One region of the Micromonospora sp. NPDC005215 genome, then DNA from elsewhere that is predicted to be linked to it. Evidence: riboswitches for the same ligand, from Rfam matches in the RefSeq annotation. Region 1 holds a riboswitch; the other holds the start of a gene.
What was found. Region 1 has a riboswitch for thiamine pyrophosphate ahead of thiE (thiamine phosphate synthase). Riboswitches for the same ligand answer to the same signal wherever they lie in the genome.
Positions count from the first base shown of each region.

Region 1 (10,191 bases):
AGCCCAGTACGGCTACTCCGGCGGCTCCTGCGTGGACGCAGGCGGTTACCTGTTCCGGGGTCTCAACCCCGCCCAGGGCCAGCACGGGCACCGGGCTCACCTCGATCAAACTGCGCAGCCCCGCGACCCCCAGCGCCGGGCCGTAACCCGGTTTGGTCTTCGTCGGCCAGACCGGGGAGAGGGTGGCGTAGTGCTCGGTGGTCAGGTGGTTCAGCTCGGTCTGGTGGTGGCAGGAGCGGCCGACCAAGCCGTGGGTCGGCGGCGGGTACGGGCCGGCGGCGGGCAGGTGGACGGCGTCGCCGCCGAGCGGGTCGGGGCCGGCCACGATGAGGGTTCCGCCGACGTCGGCGAGGATCGCGCGCAGGTCGGCGGCGAGGGCGGCGCGCTCGACGCGGGGCAGGTCCTTCTCCCGCAGCACCACCCAGCGCACTCCCCCGGCCACCACCCCCGCCACGACCTGGTCGAGCGCGCCGCGCGCGACAAGCCGGTCGGTCAACACGACAACACCGGACGGCGGCGTCACAGTTCCGGTCTCCCCTCGTCGGGAGTGGATGCGAGCGCGTGGAAGCGCCGGGCGATCCGGCCGGCGCCGGCCGCGAGCCGGCCCGCCTCGACCGCGTACCGCATCGCGGTGGCCATCGCCACCGGGTCCGCGGCCCGGGTAACCGCGCTGGCCAGCAGCACCCCGTCGCAGCCCAGCTCCATGGCCAGGGCCGCGTCGGAGGCGGTGCCGATGCCGGCGTCGAGGATCACCGGCACGTCGACGCCCTGCCGGATGAGCCGGATGTGGTGCGGGTTGCCGATGCCGAGCCCCGAACCGATCGGGGAGCCGGCCGGCATCACCGCGGCACAGCCCACGTCGGCGAGTCGGCGGGCGAGCACCGGGTCGTCGCTTGTGTACGGCAGCACGGTGAAGCCGTCGGCGACCAGTTCCTCGGCGGCGCGGAGCAACTCCACCCCGTCGGGCAGCAGGGTCCGCTCGTCGCCGATCACCTCCAGCTTGACCCAGTCGGTGTCGAACGCGTCCCGGGCCAGCCGGGCCACCTTCACCGCCTCGGTCGCGGTGTGGCAGCCGGCGGTGTTGGGCAGCAGCCGTACCCCGCAGCGGTCCAGCAGGTCCAGCAGCCCGCCAGCCGTGCCCGGGGCGGTGTCCACCCGGCGCAGGGCCACTGTGACAAGCTCGGTGCCGGACGCCCGGATCGCCTGTTCCAGTACGTGCAGATTGGCGGCACCACCGGTGCCGAGGATCAGCCGCGAGGTGAACGTCTCCCCACCCAGCTCGAACGACACGCCGCTCACCCGCCCTGCGCCGCGGTGAGCACCTCGACGCGGTCACCGTCGCGCAGCGCGGTGGTCGCCCAGCCCGCCCGGGGCACCACCTCGCCGTTGACCGCGACGGCCACCCCGCGCGGTTGCGGGGCGACGGCCCGGACCAGGTCGGCCACCGACACCTCACCCGGGACGCTTCGTCCGGCCCCGTTCACCGTCAACTCCACAGGTCCCCCTTCGTCGTCGGTTCGGGCTCGCCGCCGGCCGCCGCGCCGGCGAACCGGTCCGGTCGGAAGGGCGCGAGCAGCGGATCGGGTCCGCCGGTGCACACCAGGTCCGCGATCAGGTCGGCGGTGATCGGGGTGAGCACGATGCCGTGCCGGTGGTGACCGGTGGCGGCCAGCACGTCCGGCCGGCCCGGCAGCGGTCCGAGGATCGGTGCGTTGTCCGGGGTTCCTGGGCGCAGCCCGGCGACCGCCTCGACCAGGTCGTACTCGGCCAGCTCGGGCAGCAGGTCCACGCCGGCGCGGAGCAGACGCTGCACGGCACCGGCGGTGACAGTGGTGTCCGACCGTTCCTCGACCGTCGCGCCGAGCACGACCTCGCCGTCGGCTCGGGGCACCAGGTAGACGTGCTCGCCGTCGGCGTACCCCCGGATCACGTGCCGGAAGCCCGGCGAGCCGCCGTCGGGCGCGCGGAGCCGGAGGATCTGGCCCTTCACCGGCCGCACGGGCAGGCCGGTGAGTGTGGCGGCCCCGCAGCCGGCGGCGACGACTGTGACGTGCGCGTCCACATCGGACAGGCGCGCGACCGCCTGCGGCACCAGCACCGCGCCGGCCCGCTGCGCGGCAGTGCGCAGCGCCGGCACCAGCAGTCGAGGATCGACCTGGTGGTCGGTGGGCGCGAGCGCGCCGCCACGCACCCGCGGGGCGAGCGCCGGCTCGCGGTCGCGCAGCTCGCTGGGGCGCAGCGGGGTCACCGGCAGGCCCAACCCCTGCTGGTACGCCCAGAGCCGACGCGCCTCGGCCAGGTCGTCGCCGGTCAACCCGACAAGCAGGGTGCCCTCGGTCCGGTAACCGATGTCGACGCCTGTCGCTTCGGCCAGCTCGTCGGCGAACGTGGGCCAGCGGGCGGCGGACGCCAACAACAGCTCGGTCAGCTGCCGCTCACCGAAGTACGCCTCGGCGACCGGGGCGAGCATGCCGGCGGCCACCGCCGACGCCCCCGAGCCGGGTGCCGGATCGTGCACCACCACCCGCAGCCCCCGGGCGGCGCAGCGCCAGGCGATCGCCAGCCCGATCGGTCCCGCACCGACCACCGCCACGTCCGGCCGGGGCCGGTCGATCGACGGGGACCGGTCGGTCAGCACGTCAGGGCCTGGATCAGCGTGGCGGTCGCCTGCGCCGGGTCGGCGGCGGCGGACACCGCACCGACCACCGCCACCCCGTACGCCCCGGCGGCCCGCAGCTCCGGCACCCGGGCGGCGGTCACGCCGCCGATCGCGATGACCGGCACGTCGACGGCGTCGACGACAGCGCGGACGCCGGCCGGTCCGATCGGGTCCGGCAGGCCGGGCTTGGTGCTGGTGGGGTGGCATGGGCCGACGCCCAGGTAGTTGGCTCCCGCCGCGACGGCCTCGGTCGCTGTCTCCGGCGCGCGGGCGGTGGCTCCCAGCACACCGGTGGGGCCGAGCACCCGACGGGCGGCGGCGACCGGCAGGTCGTCCGCTCCGATGTGCCCGCCGGCCGCGCCCACCGCCAGCGCCACGTGCAGCCGGTCGTTGACCAGGCAGGTCGCGTCGTACGACACGCAGAGCGCCAGCACCCGCCGGGCCAGGTCGTACGCCTCGCGGTCGGTGGCGGAGTCCTCGACCCGGACCTGCACCACCAGGTCGGCGCGGGCCACCGTGAGGGCGGCCCGGACCACTGTGAGCGGGTCCCGACCGGGTCGGGTGTCGGTGATCAGATGCAGTCGCCCCAGGGACGGCACGGCAACGCTCCTCCCTGCGCCGGCATTATCCGGATCAGGTTCGACGGTCGGGGGCTGTCAGCCCCCCTCTCAGCCCGGTACACCGGGCTCCCGTGGGTTACTTGCGTGTCACCGTACGACAGATCCGCCGGTCTGCCAAGGCGAGATTCGGCGGTGACCGTCGGGCCGGAACGCACCGAATCGAGCTAGATCTGTGGGGCGGTTCATACGGTCCTGTTCGGAATGTCGCCTGCCGTTGCAGAACCGTTACCCGCCGGCATCTTGCCGGACATTGAACCAGCCGAATTAATTTGTTCAGCGATTCGACAAAATGTCGGTGGGGGCACCCTGGCACGGTGTGACCACCGGCTCCATCAGGGACGGCCTTCGGCGAGCCGACTCCCCCGAGCTCTGTCACTACGACACAGGAGGCGGCGTGTCCCGTTCTCGTCGTGCCCGCGTACCCATCACCGCAACCCTCATCTCCCTGGCCCTCGCCTCGACGACCCTGTTCGGCACGCCCGCGCAAGCCGCGCCGGCCGCCGCACAGGTCCCCCCGCGGGAGGCGGCGGCCGGAACCCCGGTCACCCAGGTGGCGCCGAAGGCGCCCCGAAAGGCCGCCGACGATCCCTTCTCGGTCCTGGTCTTCTCCAAGACCGCCGGCTTCCGGCACGACTCCATCCCCACCGGTGTCGCCGCCATCCAACAGCTCGGCGCCAGCAACGGATTCACAGTGGACACTTCCGAGGACGGCGCCGCATTCAGCGACGCCAACCTGGCGAAGTACAAGGCCGTGATCTGGCTCTCCACCACCGGTGACGTCCTCAACGCCGAGCAGCAGGCGGCGTTCGAGCGCTACGTGAAGGCCGGCGGCGGTTACGTCGGCATCCACGCCGCGTCGGACACCGAGTACAGCTGGGCCTGGTACGGCGACCTGGTCGGCGCGTACTTCGCCAACCACCCGCAGAACCAGCAGGCCACGGTCAAGGTGGAGGATCACGCCCACCCGTCCACGGCCGAACTGCCGGACCGCTGGTCCCGGTTCGACGAGTGGTACAACTTCCAGACCAACCCGCGGCCGGACGTGCACGTGCTGGCCAGCCTGGACGAGAAGAGCTACACCCCGGGCGCGGGCGCGATGGGCGCCGACCACCCGACCTCCTGGTGTCAGGACTTCGACGGTGGCCGCTCCTGGTACACCGGCGGTGGGCACACCCGGGAGTCGTACGCCGAGCCCGAGTTCCTGTCCCACCTGCTCGGCGGCATCCGGACCGCGGCCGGTGTCGCGGACGCCGACTGCGGCGCCTCCAAGACCTCGAACTTCGAGAAGGTCTCGCTGGACAGCAACACCAGCAACCCGATGGAGCTGGACATCGCCGGAGACGGGCGGGTCTTCTACATCGAGCGCGACGGCCGGGTGCAGATCATCAAGCCGGACACCGGCAGCACCGTCACCGCCGTCGACCTGGACGTCTTCACCGGCAACGAGGACGGTCTGATCGGCATCCGGCTCGACCCGGACTTCGCCACCAACAAGTGGGTGTATCTCTACTACGCCCCGAACGACAACGTCACTCGCAACCTGCTCTCCCGCTTCACTGTGACCGGCGACACCATCGACCCGGCCAGCGAGAAGCAGGTCCTGCGGGTCGACACGCAGCGCAACACGTGCTGCCACGCCGGTGGCAGCATGACCTTCGACAGCGCCGGCAACCTCTACCTGGCCACCGGTGACAACACCAACCCGTTCGAGTCGAACTCGTACGCGCCGCTCGACGAGCGGGCGGGCCGCCAGGACTACGACTCGCAGCGCACCTCGGCGAACACCAACGACCTGCGCGGCAAGGTGATCCGGATCCACCCGGAGGACAACGGGACGTACACCGTTCCGACGGGCAACCTGTTCGCGCCGGGCACCGAGAAGACCCGTCCCGAGATCTACGCGATGGGCTTCCGCAACCCGTTCCGGATCGGCACCGACCCGAAGACCGACACGCTCTTCGTCGGGGACTACGGACCGGACGCCAACACTGACAACCCGAACCGGGGCCCGCGGGGCCTTGTCGAGTGGAACATCGTGACCCCGGGCAACTACGGCTGGCCGTACTGCACGGGAACGAACGAGGCGTACAACGACTACACGTTCCCGTCCGGCCCGAGCGGCGCGAAGTTCGACTGCGCCGCGCCGGTCAACAACTCGCCAAACAACACCGGCCTGACCAACCTCCCACCGGTCGTCCCGGCCACCGTCGACTACGGCTACGCCGGTGACGCGCGGTACCCGGAGATCGGTGGCGGTGGCGCGCCGATGGGCGGCCCGGCCTACCGGTACGACGCCAACCTCAACTCCACCCGCAAGTGGCCGGCGTACTACGACGGCAAGGCGCTGCTCGGCGAGTGGAACCAGAACAAGATGTACACGATGCAGGTGACCGCCGACGGCAAGTCGCTTGTGGACATCAACCAGTTGCTCACCGGCATGAGCATGATCCGGCCGATGGACTTCGAGTTCGGCCCGGACGGCGCGTTGTACCTGATCGAGTGGGGCAGCGGCTTCGGCGGCAACAACGACAACTCCGGCATCTACCGGATCGACTACACCGCCGGTGACCGCGCGCCGATCGCGGCGGCGTCCGCCAACCCCACCTCGGGGCCGGCACCGTTGACCGTCACCTTCTCCAGCGCCGGCTCCCGGGACCCGGACGGTGGCGCGCTCACCTACGCCTGGGCCTTCGGCGACGGGCAGACCTCCACCGAGGCGAACCCGACGCACACCTACGCGACGGCGGGCAACTACACCGCCCAGCTCACCGTGACCAACCCGAAGGGCCGTACCGCGGTGGCCAACGTGCCGGTCACCGTGGGCAACACCGCACCGACGGTGACCATCGAGTTCCCGCCGGACGGTGGCTTCTTCAACTGGGGTGACCAGGTCCGTTACACGGTCAAGGTGACCGACCCGGAGGACGGGCAGATCGACTGCGCCAAGGTGAACCTCCAGGTGCTGCTCGGTCACGACGAGCACGCCCACCCGCTGGAGCAGCACACCGGCTGCACCGGCACCGTCCAGACGTCGCTCGCCTCCGGGCACGGCGCCGAGGCGAACGTCTTCGCGGTCTTCGAGGCCACCTACACCGACGAGGGTGGTGCCGGCGGCGCCGGCGCGCTCACCGGCCGGCAGATCGAGGTCCTCCAGCCCAAGCAGAAGCAGGCCGAGTACTTCACCGCCACCGGACGGGCATCGGTGAGCACCGGCGGCGGAGACGCCGGCGTGCAGCGGGAGGCCGGGGCCGACACCGCCGGTGGCGGCCAGAGCATCGCGTTCATCGAGGACGGTGACTGGTGGTCGGTCGCTCCGGCGGACCTGACCAACATCACCGAGATCCGGTTCCGGGCCGCCTCGGCCGCCGCTGGCGGTCGGATCGAGGTCCACGCCGGTGCGGTTGACGGACCGGTGGTCGCCACGGCCGTCGTGCCGTCGACCGGGGCGTGGCAGACGTACACGGACGTGAGCGCGCCGGTCACCGGTGCCGCGAGCGGCTCGCTGTACTTCGTTGCCCGCGATCCGAACGGCGGAACGGGTTCGCTGTTCAACGTCAACTGGATGGACTTCGTCGGCCGCGGTGTCACCGAGAACGCGCCGCCGGTGGTCAGTGCCACGGCCACCCCGGCCACCGGCACCGCACCGGTCACCGTCGCCTTCGACGGCACGGCCACCGACGCCGAGGGCGACACCCCGCTGACGTACGCCTGGGACTTCGGTGACGGCGGCACGGCGACCACAGTGGACGCCAGCCACACCTACACCAACCCGGGCACCTTCACGGCCACCCTCACGGTGACCGACAGCAAGGGCGCCAAGGCGTATGCCACGGTGCCGGTGCGGGCGAACGCTCCGGACACGTCCTGCCTCGGGGCGCGTTCGGACGACTTCAACGGCAACAGCCTCGACAAGGCCCGCTGGACGAGCGTGGTCCGGGAGAACCAGCTCTACTCGCAGAGTGGCGGCGCACTGCGGCTGCCCACCGGGGTCGGTGACCTCTACGGGGCTCGCAACGACGCCACCAACCTGGTGCTCCAGGCGGCCCCGACCGGCGCCTGGGAGATGACCACCAAGGTCACCCTCCCGGTGACTGCCAACTACCAGCAGGCCGGCCTGCTGGTCTACGGCGACGACGACAACTACGCCAAGGTGGACCTGCTCTACAACGGCAGCCGTCGGGTGGAGTTCATCCGGGAGACGGCGGCCACGCCGCGCAACGACGCCGCCGATGCCACCAACGCACCTGCCGGTGACACCGTGTACCTGCGGATCACCAGCGACGGGACGAACCTGACCGCGTCCGCCTCGGGCGACGGGCAGACCTTCACCCCGGTCGGCCGTTCGGCCGCGCTCGCCGGCATCACCAACCCGCGGATCGGGGTCTTCGCCCTCAACGGCGGCACCGAGGCGCCGGTTGTCGACGCCGCGTTCGACTCGTTCCAGGTCACGCCGGACGCCCCGGCCGGCCCGGTCGACCCGTCGGACGAGTTCACCGGCAGCTCGCTGGACAAGTGCCGGTGGGACGCCATCACCCGGGAGGACCCGAACGGTTACCGGGTCACCGACGGCGCGCTGCGGATCGACGTGCCCAACGGTGACATCTACGGCACCGACAACACCGGGCCGAAGAACTTCATCCTCCAGACCGCGCCGTCGGGCGACTGGACCCTGGAGACGAAGGTCGACGGCAGCCTGCTGAACGAGCAGTACCAGCAGGCCGGTCTGCTCGTGCAGGCGGACGACGACAACTACCTGAAGTTCGACTTCATCGCGGACAACCAGGCCGGCTCGGCGGTGACGCGGCGGATCGAGTTCCGCAGCGAGATCGCCGGGACGGTACAGCAACCGCAGCCCGACGTGACCAACCTGACCGATGCGGTGTGGCACCTGCGGCTGGCCCGCACCGGCGACACGTTCACCGCGTCGTACTCGGCGGACGGGACGACCTGGACCGCGCTGGAGGCACTGACCAACAGCGCGGTGGGGGCCACCCCGAAGGTCGGGCTGTTCACCCTCGGCGCCAACCAGACGGCGTCGAAGACCGCCTCGTTCGACTACTTCCGGCTCAGCACGGAGGTAGCCGACGAGACCGCGCCGGTCACCACGGCGGCGGTTTCCGGCACCCCGACCGACGGGTGGTACACCGGGCCGGTGACGGTGACGCTCACCGGCGCCGACGAGGCTGGCGGTAGCGGGCTCGCCGGTACGGAGTACCAACTCGACGGGGCCACCACCTGGACGGCGTACACCGCTCCGGTGGTCGTCACCGGAGACGGCGAGCACGAGCTTCGGTTCCGCTCGACGGACAAGGCCGGCAACGTGGAGGAGACGAAGACCGTCTCGGCCAAGATCGACGCAACCGCGCCGGTGACCTCGGCGACGTTCGCTCCGGCGAACGACGCCGGCTGGCACAACGGGACGATCCCGGTCGTGCTGACCTCGACCGACGCCGGTTCCGGCGTGAAGACGGTGGAGTGGTCGCTGGACGGTGGCGCGTGGACGCCGTACACGACGCCGGTCGCGGTGACCGGTGACGGGCAGCACGAGCTGCTGTACCGCTCCACCGACAAGGCGGGCAACGCCGAGACGCTCAAGTCGGCGATCCTGAAGATCGACGGCACCAAGCCGACGCTGCTCGTGTCCGGAATCGCCGACGGCCAGCTCTACGGAGACAGCCAGGATGTTCGGGTGTCCTGGCAGGCTGTCGACCCGACCTCGGGCATCGCGACAGTGGTCGGCAAGTTGGACGGCCAGGCGTACGCCAGCGGCACCTTGCAGGCCATGTACGAGCTGCCGCTCGGCCTGCACGAGTTGACAGTGACCGCGACCGACAAGGCGGGCAACGAGACCACCTCGGCGGTACGGTTCTTCGTCACCACCTCGTTCCGGGACATGCAGAACCTGCTGGACCGGTTCAAGGCGACGGGTCGGCTCTCGGCCAAGGCGCACAAGCAGTTGACGGCGAAGCTCGACGCGGCCCGTCAGGCCGAGGCGGCCGGCAACGACAACAAGGCGATCAAGCAGTTGACCGCGTTCCGCACGCTCGCCGCCGACGCCACACTGGTGGCTGAGGCGGAGGTCCGGGATGTCCTGGTCCGGGACACCGACGCGATGATCGTTCGGCTTGGCGGCGCGGCCAGCAAGGCCGGCGTCAAGGCGAACGACGGCGAACCGGTCAAGGGCACCGGGCGGCTCGGTGGCGATGCCACCCGGCTGGCACCCGGTCGCCAGCTCTGATCCGACGAGGCCCCTTCCCGACGCTGCGGCGTCGGGGAGGGGCCTCCCTCATTCGTAGTTGAGGAGATGTCCGTGACGGTTATCCGCAAGGTGTTGGCCGCCGTGTTCGCCGGACTGGCCCTGACCCTGTTCTCCGCTGCCCCGGCGGCCGCCCAGGCCGAAAAGATCAAGCTGACGGTGGCCGGCGACGGGGCGGTGGGGGTCACCATCCAGGCCACCTACGCCGATGGCCGGCGGCTGGACCGGGTGGTGCGGTTGGTGCTCACCGGCACCGGCCCGGACGGGCAGAAGGTCGGGCCGGTGCAGTTGGAGCCGCAGCCGGAGGGGCAGGGCTTCTACAGCAGCGGCCCGGTGCTCACCGCCGGTACGTGGAAGGTGACTGTGAACTCCCCCGCTCCACTGCCGGGCGAGGCCACCGCCACGGTGCAGGCCCGTGCCGCGCAGTCTCCGCCGGCACCGAAGCCGGTCGCGGTGACCAGGCCCACGGACGGAGGCGGGGCGGGCGGCTGGTGGCCGTTCGCGGCGGCCGGCCTGGTCCTCGTCGCCGCGGCGATGGGGGTGGCCATGCTGTTCGGCCGCCGCCGCACCACTACCTGATCGACCGGCGTTTCACCAACCGGGCCGGGCCGCGACGAGCGGCCCGGCCCGGTGTCGTCTGATCAGGAGGCAGTGTC
Region 1 covers NZ_JBEXHQ010000058.1:33,903-44,093, reverse strand. Annotated here, with positions in the region: partial or broken gene ABZU25_RS30340 (thiamine phosphate synthase) at 1-523, opposite strand, end outside; gene ABZU25_RS30335 (thiazole synthase) at 520-1,299, opposite strand; gene thiS (sulfur carrier protein ThiS) at 1,296-1,496, opposite strand; gene thiO (glycine oxidase ThiO) at 1,487-2,638, opposite strand; gene thiE (thiamine phosphate synthase) at 2,632-3,258, opposite strand; TPP riboswitch at 3,253-3,362, opposite strand; gene ABZU25_RS30315 (ThuA domain-containing protein) at 3,674-9,517, shown strand; gene ABZU25_RS30310 (hypothetical protein) at 9,590-10,114, shown strand.

Region 2 (10,191 bases), on a different contig from region 1:
TCGCCGTCGGGGATGTTCGCCGACAGGTAGACCGGCGGCCGCTCTCCCGCCGCCAGCAGCCGGGCCACCACCTCCACCGTCACCTGCTGGGCCAGCAGCGCCGCGGTGATCGAGGAGACCGCGCCGACCGCGCCGCCGCCGGGCAGCGGCAGCGTCGCGTCACCGTACGGCGCGCCGTTGTCGAGCACGACGTCGGCGAGGTCGGCCAGCTTGCGCCCGGACGGGTGGCGGGAGGTCATCCGGCCCGAGTGCTGCGCGGAGGTGATCGCCACCAGGGCGTGGCCGCGTTCCTTGACCAGCGTGGCGAACTCCACCATCGCGCCGTTGACCCCGGAGTTCGAGGCCAGCACGAAGACGTCGGTGGGCCGCACCGGCGCCAACTCGTAGAGCCGGTGCGCGACCGCCGGGTCCCGCTCCAGCAGCGGGCCGAGCCGCTCGGCCGGTTCGCCGCCGAGCAGCACCAGGTCACGCAGCGCGATCCGGTTGGTCGGCACCAGACCCCCCGCCCGGCCGGCGATCTCCATGGCGAGAGCCTCGGAGTGCCCGGTGCCGAACGCGTGCACCACCCCGTCGGCGCGGACGGCGTCGGCGATCAGGTCGGCGGCCCGTCCCACCGCCTCCCGCTGGCTGGCGGCCACCCGGCCGATCGTCTCGGTCACCACGGCCAGATATGCCTCGGCACTCACCGTCATGCGTCCTCCGTCGTCCGGTTCCGGTCCAGCCAGCGCGTCGCGAAGTCGACCGCCGCCCGCTGGCGCATCAACCTGCCGGTCCCGGTGCCGACCGGTCCGGTGCGAACCGCCCCGGTGGCCTCCAGGTCCGTACCCAGCGCGGTGAAGTCGTCCGCGTCGAGCCGTACGTCCTGCCACCACACCCACTCCCGACCACCGTCGCCGGTCCGCACCGCGGCGCCGACCCGCTCGCGGGGCGAACCCGGGCAGCGGTACTCGGCCAGGTGCAGCGAGGTACTCACGGAGTGGTCCACGCCGAGCAGCAGGACGTCGGCGTCCAGGTCGTAGAGCCGGGCCAACGGGGAGCCCGCACCGAGCATGTCGGCCAGGGTGTGCCCGGCCACCACCTGCTCGGCGGCCGGGCCGAGCGCGGCGAACGACACGTGCGGATGCGAGCTGCGCAGGGCGCCGGGCCAGCCGCGAACCGTCTCGGCGACCGCGCCCATGTGCCGGCTCGGGGTCACCGCCGGGTCGAAGCCCGGCATCTCTGCGCGGATCAGCGGCCACCAGTCCACCGGCACCGGCGGATTGCGCCACTGCGCGGGGTCGCTGTTGTCGGGCGTGTGGGTGGGCACCACGATGGTGCCGTCCGGGCCGAGAGCGTCGCGCAACGCGAGCACCACCGCGTGCGACCCGCCGGAGACGAATCCCAGGGTACGCAGCGAGGCGTGCACCAGCAGCGTCCCGCCGGGGCGTACGCCCAGCAGGCGCAGCTGCGCGGCGAGCGAGCGTCGAGTGCCCGGCCCGCTGGTGTTCGTCGTCACGGTGCCCCTTCCTGACCGACCCGCACGGCTCAGGTCGTCCCGCCGGCCCGAGCCAGGATCGCCTCGGCGAGCGGGCCCGGCGCCGTGTCCGGAATCCAGTGACTCACACCGGGCAACCGCACGAAGTGGTACGCCCCCGTGACGTTCGCCGCGCACGCCTCGGCGGCGGTCCGGCCGATGGCGACGTCCCGGTCACTCCAGACGTAGGTGGTGGGCACCGCGACCGGGCCGACGCCGGCCAGGTCGGCGCGGGACATCGCCCGGTACCAGTTCAGCGCGGCGGTGAGCACCCCCGGCTCGCGCATCGGGGCCGCGTAGCGGTCCACCCGGGGCCCGTCGCCCACCCCGCCGAGCAGCCTGCGCAGCGCTGTCGCGTGCCACGCCAGCAGCACCTTCTCCGCCGTACCGGGCTTACGGAACACTGTGATGTACGACGAGCGGGCCTTCTGCTGGCCGTCGTTGGTCAGGGCGTACGCCATGGCTGCCGGATGCGGCACGGACACCGCGGTCAGCGTGCGGACCCGGTCGGGGTGCCCGGCGGCGACCGCCCAGGCCACTATCGCGCCCCAGTCGTGGCCGACCAGGTGGACGGCGTCCAGCCCCAGGGCGTCGAGGACCGCCACCACGTCGGCGACCAGTTCGGGGATCCGGTAGTCGGCCACCGCCGTCGGCCGGGCGCCGGGCGAGTACCCGCGCTGGTCCAGCGCGTACGTGCGCAGCCCGGCCGCGTGCAGCGCGGGCACCACGTCGTCCCATTCGCCGCTGTGCTGCGGGAAGCCGTGCAGCAGCAGGACGGGTACGCCGTCCGACGGACCGCCGGCGGTTACCTCGAACGTGAGACCTCGCGCGTCGACCCGCATGATCGTCAGCCTACCCAGTCGGCGTACGGCTGGCTGAACGCCAAGTCGGGCAGACGCCCTGCTGGGCTGGCACCCCTGGTCGGTGTTAGCGTCGACGAGACAACTTCACATCCGACAGGGGAGCGCACAGCGCTGAGAGTGCGGGCACGCCCGCAGACCCTCGAACCTGATCTGGGTAATGCCAGCGCAGGGAGTTCGGTCGACCTCCAGCCGCGCCGCCGTCCGGTGCCACCGGACGCGCGGCGTGCGTCTTCTCCTGGTTCGCACGCAGAACTGGGAGCAACACATGAAATCCACAGCCGACACCAGCCGTTGGCGGACGGTCGACATCGTGGTCGCCTCGGTGATCGCTGTCGCCTTCGGCGTCATCTTCTGGGCCTGGGGCCTGGTCTGGAGCGCCACCGAGGGTGCGTTCGCGTTCTTCCCGCCGGCGCAGACGCTGCTCTACGGCGTGTGGCTGATGCCGGCCGTGATCGGCGGTCTGGTCATCCGCAAGCCCGGCGCCGCGCTCTACTGCGAGACGGTGGCCGCGGTCCTGTCCGCACTGCTGGGCAGCCAGTGGGCCGGCACGGTGATCCCGCAGGGCATCGTGCAGGGCATCGGCGCCGAGCTGGCGTTCGCCGCCTTCCGGTACCGGTCGTACCGGCTGCCGACCGCGATGCTGGCCGGCGCGTTGACCGGTCTCAGCGCCGCGTTGTTCGACTTCTTCGTGTGGAACGTCGACTACGCGCTAGGCGACTACCGCATCCCGTACGCGCTGATCACCATCGTCAGCGCCACAGTGATCGCCGGCGTCGGCGGTTGGCTGCTGACGAAGGCCCTGGCCAACACCGGCGTCCTGGACCGCTTCCCGGTAGGCCGAAACCGAGCCCTGATCTGACCCCCACCCGATGACGTTGATCAAGAGGTTCGCGTCAACGGAGGGCGATGCTCTGACGCGAACCTCTTGATCAACGGACTGGGGACGGGCGCGGCCGGGAGGGGGTGGGTGTGGGCGGGGTACTGCTGCGGGGGTTCGGGTGGCGGCATGCCGGGCGGCGCGCCTGGGCTGTGCGCGGGGTTGACCTGCGGGTTGAGGCTGGGGAGCGGGTGCTGCTGCTGGGGCCGTCCGGGGCCGGCAAGAGCACGTTGCTCAGCGCGCTGGCGGGGCTGCTGCCGGAGGATTCCGGCGAACAGGAGGGCACCGTCGAGATCGACGGGCTCGACCCGCGCAAGGGGCGGGAACGGGTCGGCATCGTCTTCCAGGACCCGGAAACCCAACTGGTGATGGCGCGCTGCGGCGACGACGTCGCGTTCGGGCTGGAGAACCGCGGCGTACCGGCCGACGAGATCTGGCCCCGGGTGGACGAGGCGCTGCACCGCGTCGGCTTCCCGTACCCCCGGGACCGCCCCACCGCCGCGCTCTCCGGCGGCGAGCAGCAACGCCTCGCCCTGGCCGGCGCGCTGGCGTTGCGTCCCGAGCTGCTGCTGCTCGACGAGCCGACCGCCAACCTCGATCCGGCCGGGGCCGACCTCGTCCGCCAGGCGGTGGCCGGCGCGCTGCACGCCGACACCACGCTGATCCTGGTCGAGCACCGGGTCGCCGAGGCGCTGCCGCTTGTCGACCGGGTGATCGTCCTGGAACCGGGCGGCGGGGTCCGCGCGGACGGCACACCCGAGGCGGTCTTCGCCGCACACGGCGCGGCGCTGGCCGCCGAGGGGGTCTGGGTGCCCGGTCACCCCAGCACGCCCCGACCCGCCACCGCCGCGCCCGGGGAGCTGTTGCTCACCGCCGACCGGCTCGGCCTGCCACCCCGGCTGGGCCGCACCGACCTGGCGGTACGCGCCGGCGAGGCACTCGCCGTTCGCGGACCCAACGGCGCCGGCAAGTCCACCCTGGCGTTGCTGCTCGGCGGGTTGCTCCGGCCGGGCGGCGGACGCGTCACCGCCTCCGTCGAGCTGGCCGGCACCGACCACCGCACTCCACCGCACCGCTGGCGGGCACCCGCACTGGCCCGGCGGATCGGGTCGGTCTTCCAGGATCCGGAGCACCAGTTCGTCACCAGCACCGTCTTCGACGAGCTGGCGCTCGGCCCACGCCGGACCGGTCAGCCCGAGGCGGCCGTCAAGGAGACCGTGACCGGGCTGCTCGAACGGCTGCGACTGGTCCACCTCGCCGCCGCCAACCCGTACACCCTCTCCGGTGGTGAGGCGCGGCGGCTGAGCGTGGCGACCGCCCTGGCCACCGCGCCCCGCCTGCTGATCTGCGACGAACCCACCTTCGGTCAGGACCGGCGGACCTGGCGGGAGCTTGTGGATCTCTTCGCCGACCTACGCGACGCCGGACACGGCGTGGTCGCGGTCACCCACGACGCGGACTTCGTGGCCGCGCTCGCCGACCGAACCGTCACCCTGCGACGGGCCGCGGACGACGCCCGATGATCAACATTGAGCCAGTCGCCGCGCCCGGTGCGCCGTTGGCCCGCCGCAACCCGGTGGCGAAGGTCGCCGCCGCGCTGGTCTTCTCGTTCACCCTGCTCGCCACCCTGGACCCACTGGCCCCGGCGATCGCCATCGCGCTCGAACTCGCCGTGCTGCCGCTGTTCGGCATCGGCTACCGGGTGCTGGCCCGGCGGGCCTGGCCGCTGCTCCTCAGTGCCGCCGGCATCCTGGTCACCCTGGTGCTCTTCGCCGCCGACCGGTCCGGCCGGGTCCTGCTGGACGCGGGACCGGTCCTGGTGAGCACCGGCGTGCTGCTCACCGCGCTCGGGCTGGTGCTGCGCGTCTTCGCGGTGGCCCTGCCCGGTGTGATCGTCTTCGCGACCACCGACCCCACCGACCTGGCCGACGCGTTGATCCAGAACGCGAAGGCGCCGGCCCGGTTCGCCATCGGAGCGCTGGCCGCGTTTCGTCTGGTGCCGCTGCTCGGACAGGAGTGGCAGATGATCAGCATGGCCCGACGCGCACGCGGCGTCGACGCGGGACGCAACCCGGTCGCGAAGCTGCGACTGTTCGCCTCCACCGCGTTCGCGCTGCTGGTCGGGGCGATCCGCCGGGGCACCCGCCTCGCCGTCGCGATGGACGCCCGGGGCTTCGACGCCGGCACGCCCCGGACCGTGGCCCGCCACCAACGCTTCACCCGCGCCGACGCGCTCCTCATCGCCGGGGCCGCCGTGCTGGCTGGCGCCGCCCTCACGACAAGCGTCCTGGTCGGCACCTTCCGCCCCCTGATCAGCTGAGCCCACCCCCGGTTGTCCGCGCGCCGCCCGCTGCCCGCTGCCCGCTGCCCGCGGGCAAGATCCGCACAACATCAGGGATGTAGTGGCCTCGTTGGCGAAGGAGGCCACTACATCCCTGATGTTGCTGTCACCCTCCAGCGCCCACGGACGGCGGGGCCGGGGAGGATCGGTCAGCTGCGGCGGAAGGCGTAGCGGCGGGTCTGGCCGGCCTGTTGGCTGCGGCCGTTGCCCGAGCGGTTGCCGCCACCCTGCGGCGGACCCGCCGTCGGTGCCGTCGGTCGACCGGCCGCCTTGGGCAGATCTTCCACCGCGGGCGCGTCGACCGCCGCCGGCACGTCGACCGGCAGCGCCAACGCATCCGAGACAGCCGCCACCGGCAGCCCCGGCTCGACCAGCAGCCCTGGCTCGACCAGCAGCGCCGGCAACCCCGGCTCGACCAGCAGCGCCGGCACCGCCGGCTCGACCGGTTCGACGGCGAGGTCGGGGCGGGTGGGTAGGAGCGGGCCGTGCTCGGCCGCCGGGTTAATGCCGAGTGGCGTCGCCCTGGGGGTACGGGTCTTCTTCGGATTGCGCCTGGCAGGCATCCGGGCCTCCTTCGGTGCCGACCGGCTCGGCCGGTCCCGCGTTCCGGCGGTCGGTCGGATCGGCTGGTGACCGCCGCGCGCGACGGTCGAACGGGAGAGAGACTGCTCACCGGGGTCGGGCCGGGCCAGCGCCGCCGAACTGCGGGTGGGATGCGGGACGCCCAGGAGCGCACGGACCGCGTCGCGGGGCGGCGGGCCGGCTCGGAGAAGGGGCGTCAGTAGCGCATACCCGCACACTATCGGCTGGTCGTTCCTCGGCGCAGCCGATTTTCCTGGCACCATCGGCGGCATGCTTATCGCGTTCTCGGTAACCCCGCTCGGTGTCGGTGAGTCTGTCGGTGACCTGGTCGCCGAGGCGGTACGCGTGGTCCGCGACTCGGGCCTGCCCAATCGCACCGATGCCATGTTCACCACGATCGAGGGTGAGTGGGACGAGGTGATGGCGGTCGTCAAGCGGGCGGTCGACGTGGTGGCCGCGCAGGCGCCCCGGGTGAGCGTGGTGCTCAAGGCCGACATCCGCCCGGGGGTGACGGACGCGCTCACCGCGAAGGTGGCGCATGTGGAGGATCGCCTGGCCCAGCAGAGCTGAGCAGCATTGGCCGGTAACCGGCTGTCGAGACGACACGCCCACGTTTCGCCGCACCGCGATACGGTCCTAGCACGGAAGTCCGACGGCGAGAGGTGGCGGCACGAATGGCTGAGCAGGCGACGGCGCAGATCGGTGTGACCGGGTTGGCGGTGATGGGCCGGAACGTGGCCCGCAACCTGGCCCGCAACGGCTTCACGGTGGCGGTGCACAACCGGACGCCTGCGCGTACCCGGAGCCTGATCGCCGAGCACGGCGACGAGGGCACGTTCGTGCCCGGCGAGACGATGGCTGATTTCGTGGCGTCGCTGGAACGGCCCCGCGCGGTGATCGTGATGGTCAAGGCGGGCGCGCCCACCGATGCGGTGATCGACGAGTTGGTGCCGCTGCTGGAGGAGGGCGACATCATCGTCGACTGCGGCAACGCCCACTTCGCCGACACCCGCCGTCGGGAGGAGGCGCTGCGCGCGCAGGGGCTGCACTTCAGCGGCACCGGCGTCTCCGGTGGCGAGGAGGGCGCGCTGCTCGGGCCGAGCATCATGCCCGGCGGCTCCGCCGAGTCGTACGCCAGGCTCGGCCCGATGTTCGAGAAGATCGCCGCCCAGGTGGACGGCGTGTCGTGCTGCACCCATGTCGGGCCGGACGGCGCCGGGCACTTCGTCAAGATGGTGCACAACGGCATCGAGTACGCCGACATGCAGCTCATCGCCGAGGCGTACGACCTGCTTCGAGCCGGTCTGGGCGCGAAGCCGGCGGAGATCGCGGAGATCTTCCGCGACTGGAACGGCGGCGAGTTGGAGTCGTTCCTCATCGAGATCACCGCCGATGTGCTCGCGCACACCGACGCGGCGACGGGCCGCCCGTTCGTCGACATCGTGCAGGACCGGGCCGAGCAGAAGGGCACCGGTCGATGGACCGTGCAGAGCGCCCTGGACCTGGGCATTCCGATCACCGGGATCGCCGAGGCGACCTTCGCCCGCTCGCTCTCCGGGCACGTCGACCAGCGGGAGGCGGCACGGCGGGCGTTCCCGGACGCGGGTGAGCAGTGGCAGGTCGCCGACCGGGACGCGTTCGTCGAGGACGTCCGCCGGGCGCTGCTCGCTTCCAAGATCGTGGCGTACGCGCAGGGCTTCGACCACATCCGCGCCGGCAGCCAGGAGTTCAACTGGGACATCGACCTCGGCGGCACGGCCACGATCTGGCGGGGCGGCTGCATCATCCGGGCCCGCTTCCTCGACCGGATCCGCGAGGCGTACGACGAGAAGCCGGACCTGCCGACGCTGCTTGTGGCACCGTACTTCGCCGAGGCGGTCGCCGCTGGTGTGCCGAGCTGGCGGCGGGTGGTGGCCGACGCGACCCGGGCCGGTGTGCCGACCCCGGCGTTCTCCTCGTCGTTGGCGTATTTTGACGCGCTGCGCGCCGAGCGCCTGCCCGCCGCGTTGATCCAGGGCCTGCGGGACAATTTCGGCGCGCACACCTACCAGCGGGTGGACCGCGAGGGCTCGTTCCACACCACCTGGGCCGCGGACCGTACCGAGTCCCCCGCCTGACGTCGACGCCGGTCACCTGGCCCCGCCGCTGGTGGGGTCAGGTGACGGTGGCGTGCATCTCCCAGACGAGGATCTCGGCCGGCTCGTCGGCGGTGACCCGCCGGCCGCCGGTCATGGTGAGCCGGGCCGCGTCGCCGGTGCCGAGCGGGCCGCTGCCCTCCAGGGTCACCGTGCCGTTGGGCACGTACAGGTGCACGAAGGGCGCGTCGGGGATGGTGACGGCGTCGCCGGGGGTGAGGCGGGCGGCGTGCAGGGTCGCGTACCGGTTACGGATCCGGATCGCGGACGCACCGTCGTAGCGGTCCATTCCGGAGGCGATCGGCACCAGGCCGCCGCGGAGGAGTTCGTCCTCGATCTCCAGCTGCTCGTAGCCGGGGTCGACGCCCTGTTCGTCGGGGAGCACCCACATCTGCACGAAGTGGACCGGGTCGGTGTGTGGTTCCTGGTTGTTGAGTCGCCAGGCGTCGTTCTTCTCCGAGTGCAGGATGCCGGTGCCGGCGCTCATCCGCTGGGCCAGGCCCGGGTAGATCACCCCGGAGTGGCCGGTGGAGTCCTGGTGCACCAGGGAGCCGCGCAGCACCCAGGTGATGATCTCCATGTCCTCGTGCGGGTGGGTTTCGAAGCCGGCCCCCGGGCGCACCACGTCGTCGTTGTTGACAAGCAGCAGGCCGTGGTGGGTGTTGGCCGGGTCGTAGTGCCGGGAGAACGAGAACGAGTGCTTGGAGTCCAGCCAGGAGATCCGGGTGGCGAAGCGGTCGTCGGCGCGGCGCACGTCGACCGACGGCGCGGGAGCGGTCACCAGGCACGCTGCGCGGTGTCGGGGGTCGTGGGTGCCCAGGTGAGGGCCGGCTCACCGGTGGCCAGCTCGGCGATCTCACCGGTCCGCAACTGCGGTGTGTGACCGAACTCGGCGCAGTGCTGCTCGGCGATCTCGGCACAGATGTCGGCCACCTGCGCACAGATCGGCTCACCCAGATCCGCGGCGTTCAACGCCATGATCATTTTGTACCGGAGATCCCGCACAGCCACCCCCACCGCCGTCGTCCCGCCACCTTCGGACCCTACCCGGCCCGATCCCCCGTCACCCCGGAACAGCGCCACACCCCACGCCCGCCTCAGGCCACGCCACCCCGACAGGCGCCGCAACACCCCAAAGGCGCCGCAACACCCAAAGGCGCCGCAACACCGAAAGGCGCCGCCCGCTCGAATGCGGGCGGCGCCTGAGGTCGGGGGGTCAGAAGAACCGGCGCCGCCTGGCCTTCTGGGGACGCATGAGGTCCGCGCCCCTGGTGAGCAACCGGGTCATCCCGGAGGGACCACGCCGGGCCTCCAGGGTGTGGCTGAGCCGGCGGGCACCGGCAGCTGCCACGGGCACCGCGACCGCCATCACCGCCCACTGGGCAATGCGCTTCTGGATCATGTGGGTTCACCTCCGTCAGTGGTTTCTGACAACGGTGATACCCAGAGTGACGGGAGAGTAAGCGCGTCGGCTCAGATCACCGGGGCGACCGGGTTGGGCAGCGCCCCGCCGAAGCGTCGGTCCCGCTGCGCGTACAACTCGCACGCATACCAGAGGTGGCGGCGGTCGAAGTCGGGCCAGAGCGTGTCCAGGAAGACCAACTCGGCGTACGCGGCCTGCCAGAGCATGAAGTTGGAGATCCGTTCCTCCCCCGAGGGACGCAGGAACAGGTCCACCTCCGGGATCTCCGGGTGGTAGAGGTACTTGGCCACGGTCTTCTCGTTGACCTTGGCCGGATCCAGTCGGCCGGCCGCCACGTCGCGGGCGATCGCGGCAGCCGCGTCGCCGATCTCGGCCTGCCCGCCGTAGTTGACGCAGAACTGCAGGGTCAACGTCGAGTTGTCCCGGGACATCTCCTCGGCGGTCTGCAACTCGGAGA
Region 2 covers NZ_JBEXHQ010000026.1:11,557-21,747, forward strand. Annotated here, with positions in the region: gene ABZU25_RS19890 (SIS domain-containing protein) at 1-692, opposite strand, end outside; gene ABZU25_RS19895 (AAC(3) family N-acetyltransferase) at 689-1,495, opposite strand; gene ABZU25_RS19900 (alpha/beta fold hydrolase) at 1,525-2,355, opposite strand; TPP riboswitch at 2,462-2,566, shown strand; gene ABZU25_RS19905 (ECF transporter S component) at 2,642-3,235, shown strand; gene ABZU25_RS19910 (ATP-binding cassette domain-containing protein) at 3,346-4,776, shown strand; gene ABZU25_RS19915 (energy-coupling factor transporter transmembrane component T) at 4,773-5,573, shown strand; gene ABZU25_RS19920 (hypothetical protein) at 5,744-6,157, opposite strand; gene ABZU25_RS19925 (MTH1187 family thiamine-binding protein) at 6,447-6,746, shown strand; gene gndA (NADP-dependent phosphogluconate dehydrogenase) at 6,851-8,293, shown strand; gene ABZU25_RS19935 (pirin family protein) at 8,331-9,092, opposite strand; gene ABZU25_RS19940 (thioredoxin reductase) at 9,089-9,289, opposite strand; gene ABZU25_RS19945 (hypothetical protein) at 9,528-9,713, opposite strand; gene ABZU25_RS19950 (isoprenyl transferase) at 9,785-10,191, opposite strand, start outside.
Region 2: linked by a shared signal. The riboswitch ahead of ABZU25_RS19905 (ECF transporter S component) and the one ahead of thiE (thiamine phosphate synthase) in region 1 are both predicted to bind thiamine pyrophosphate.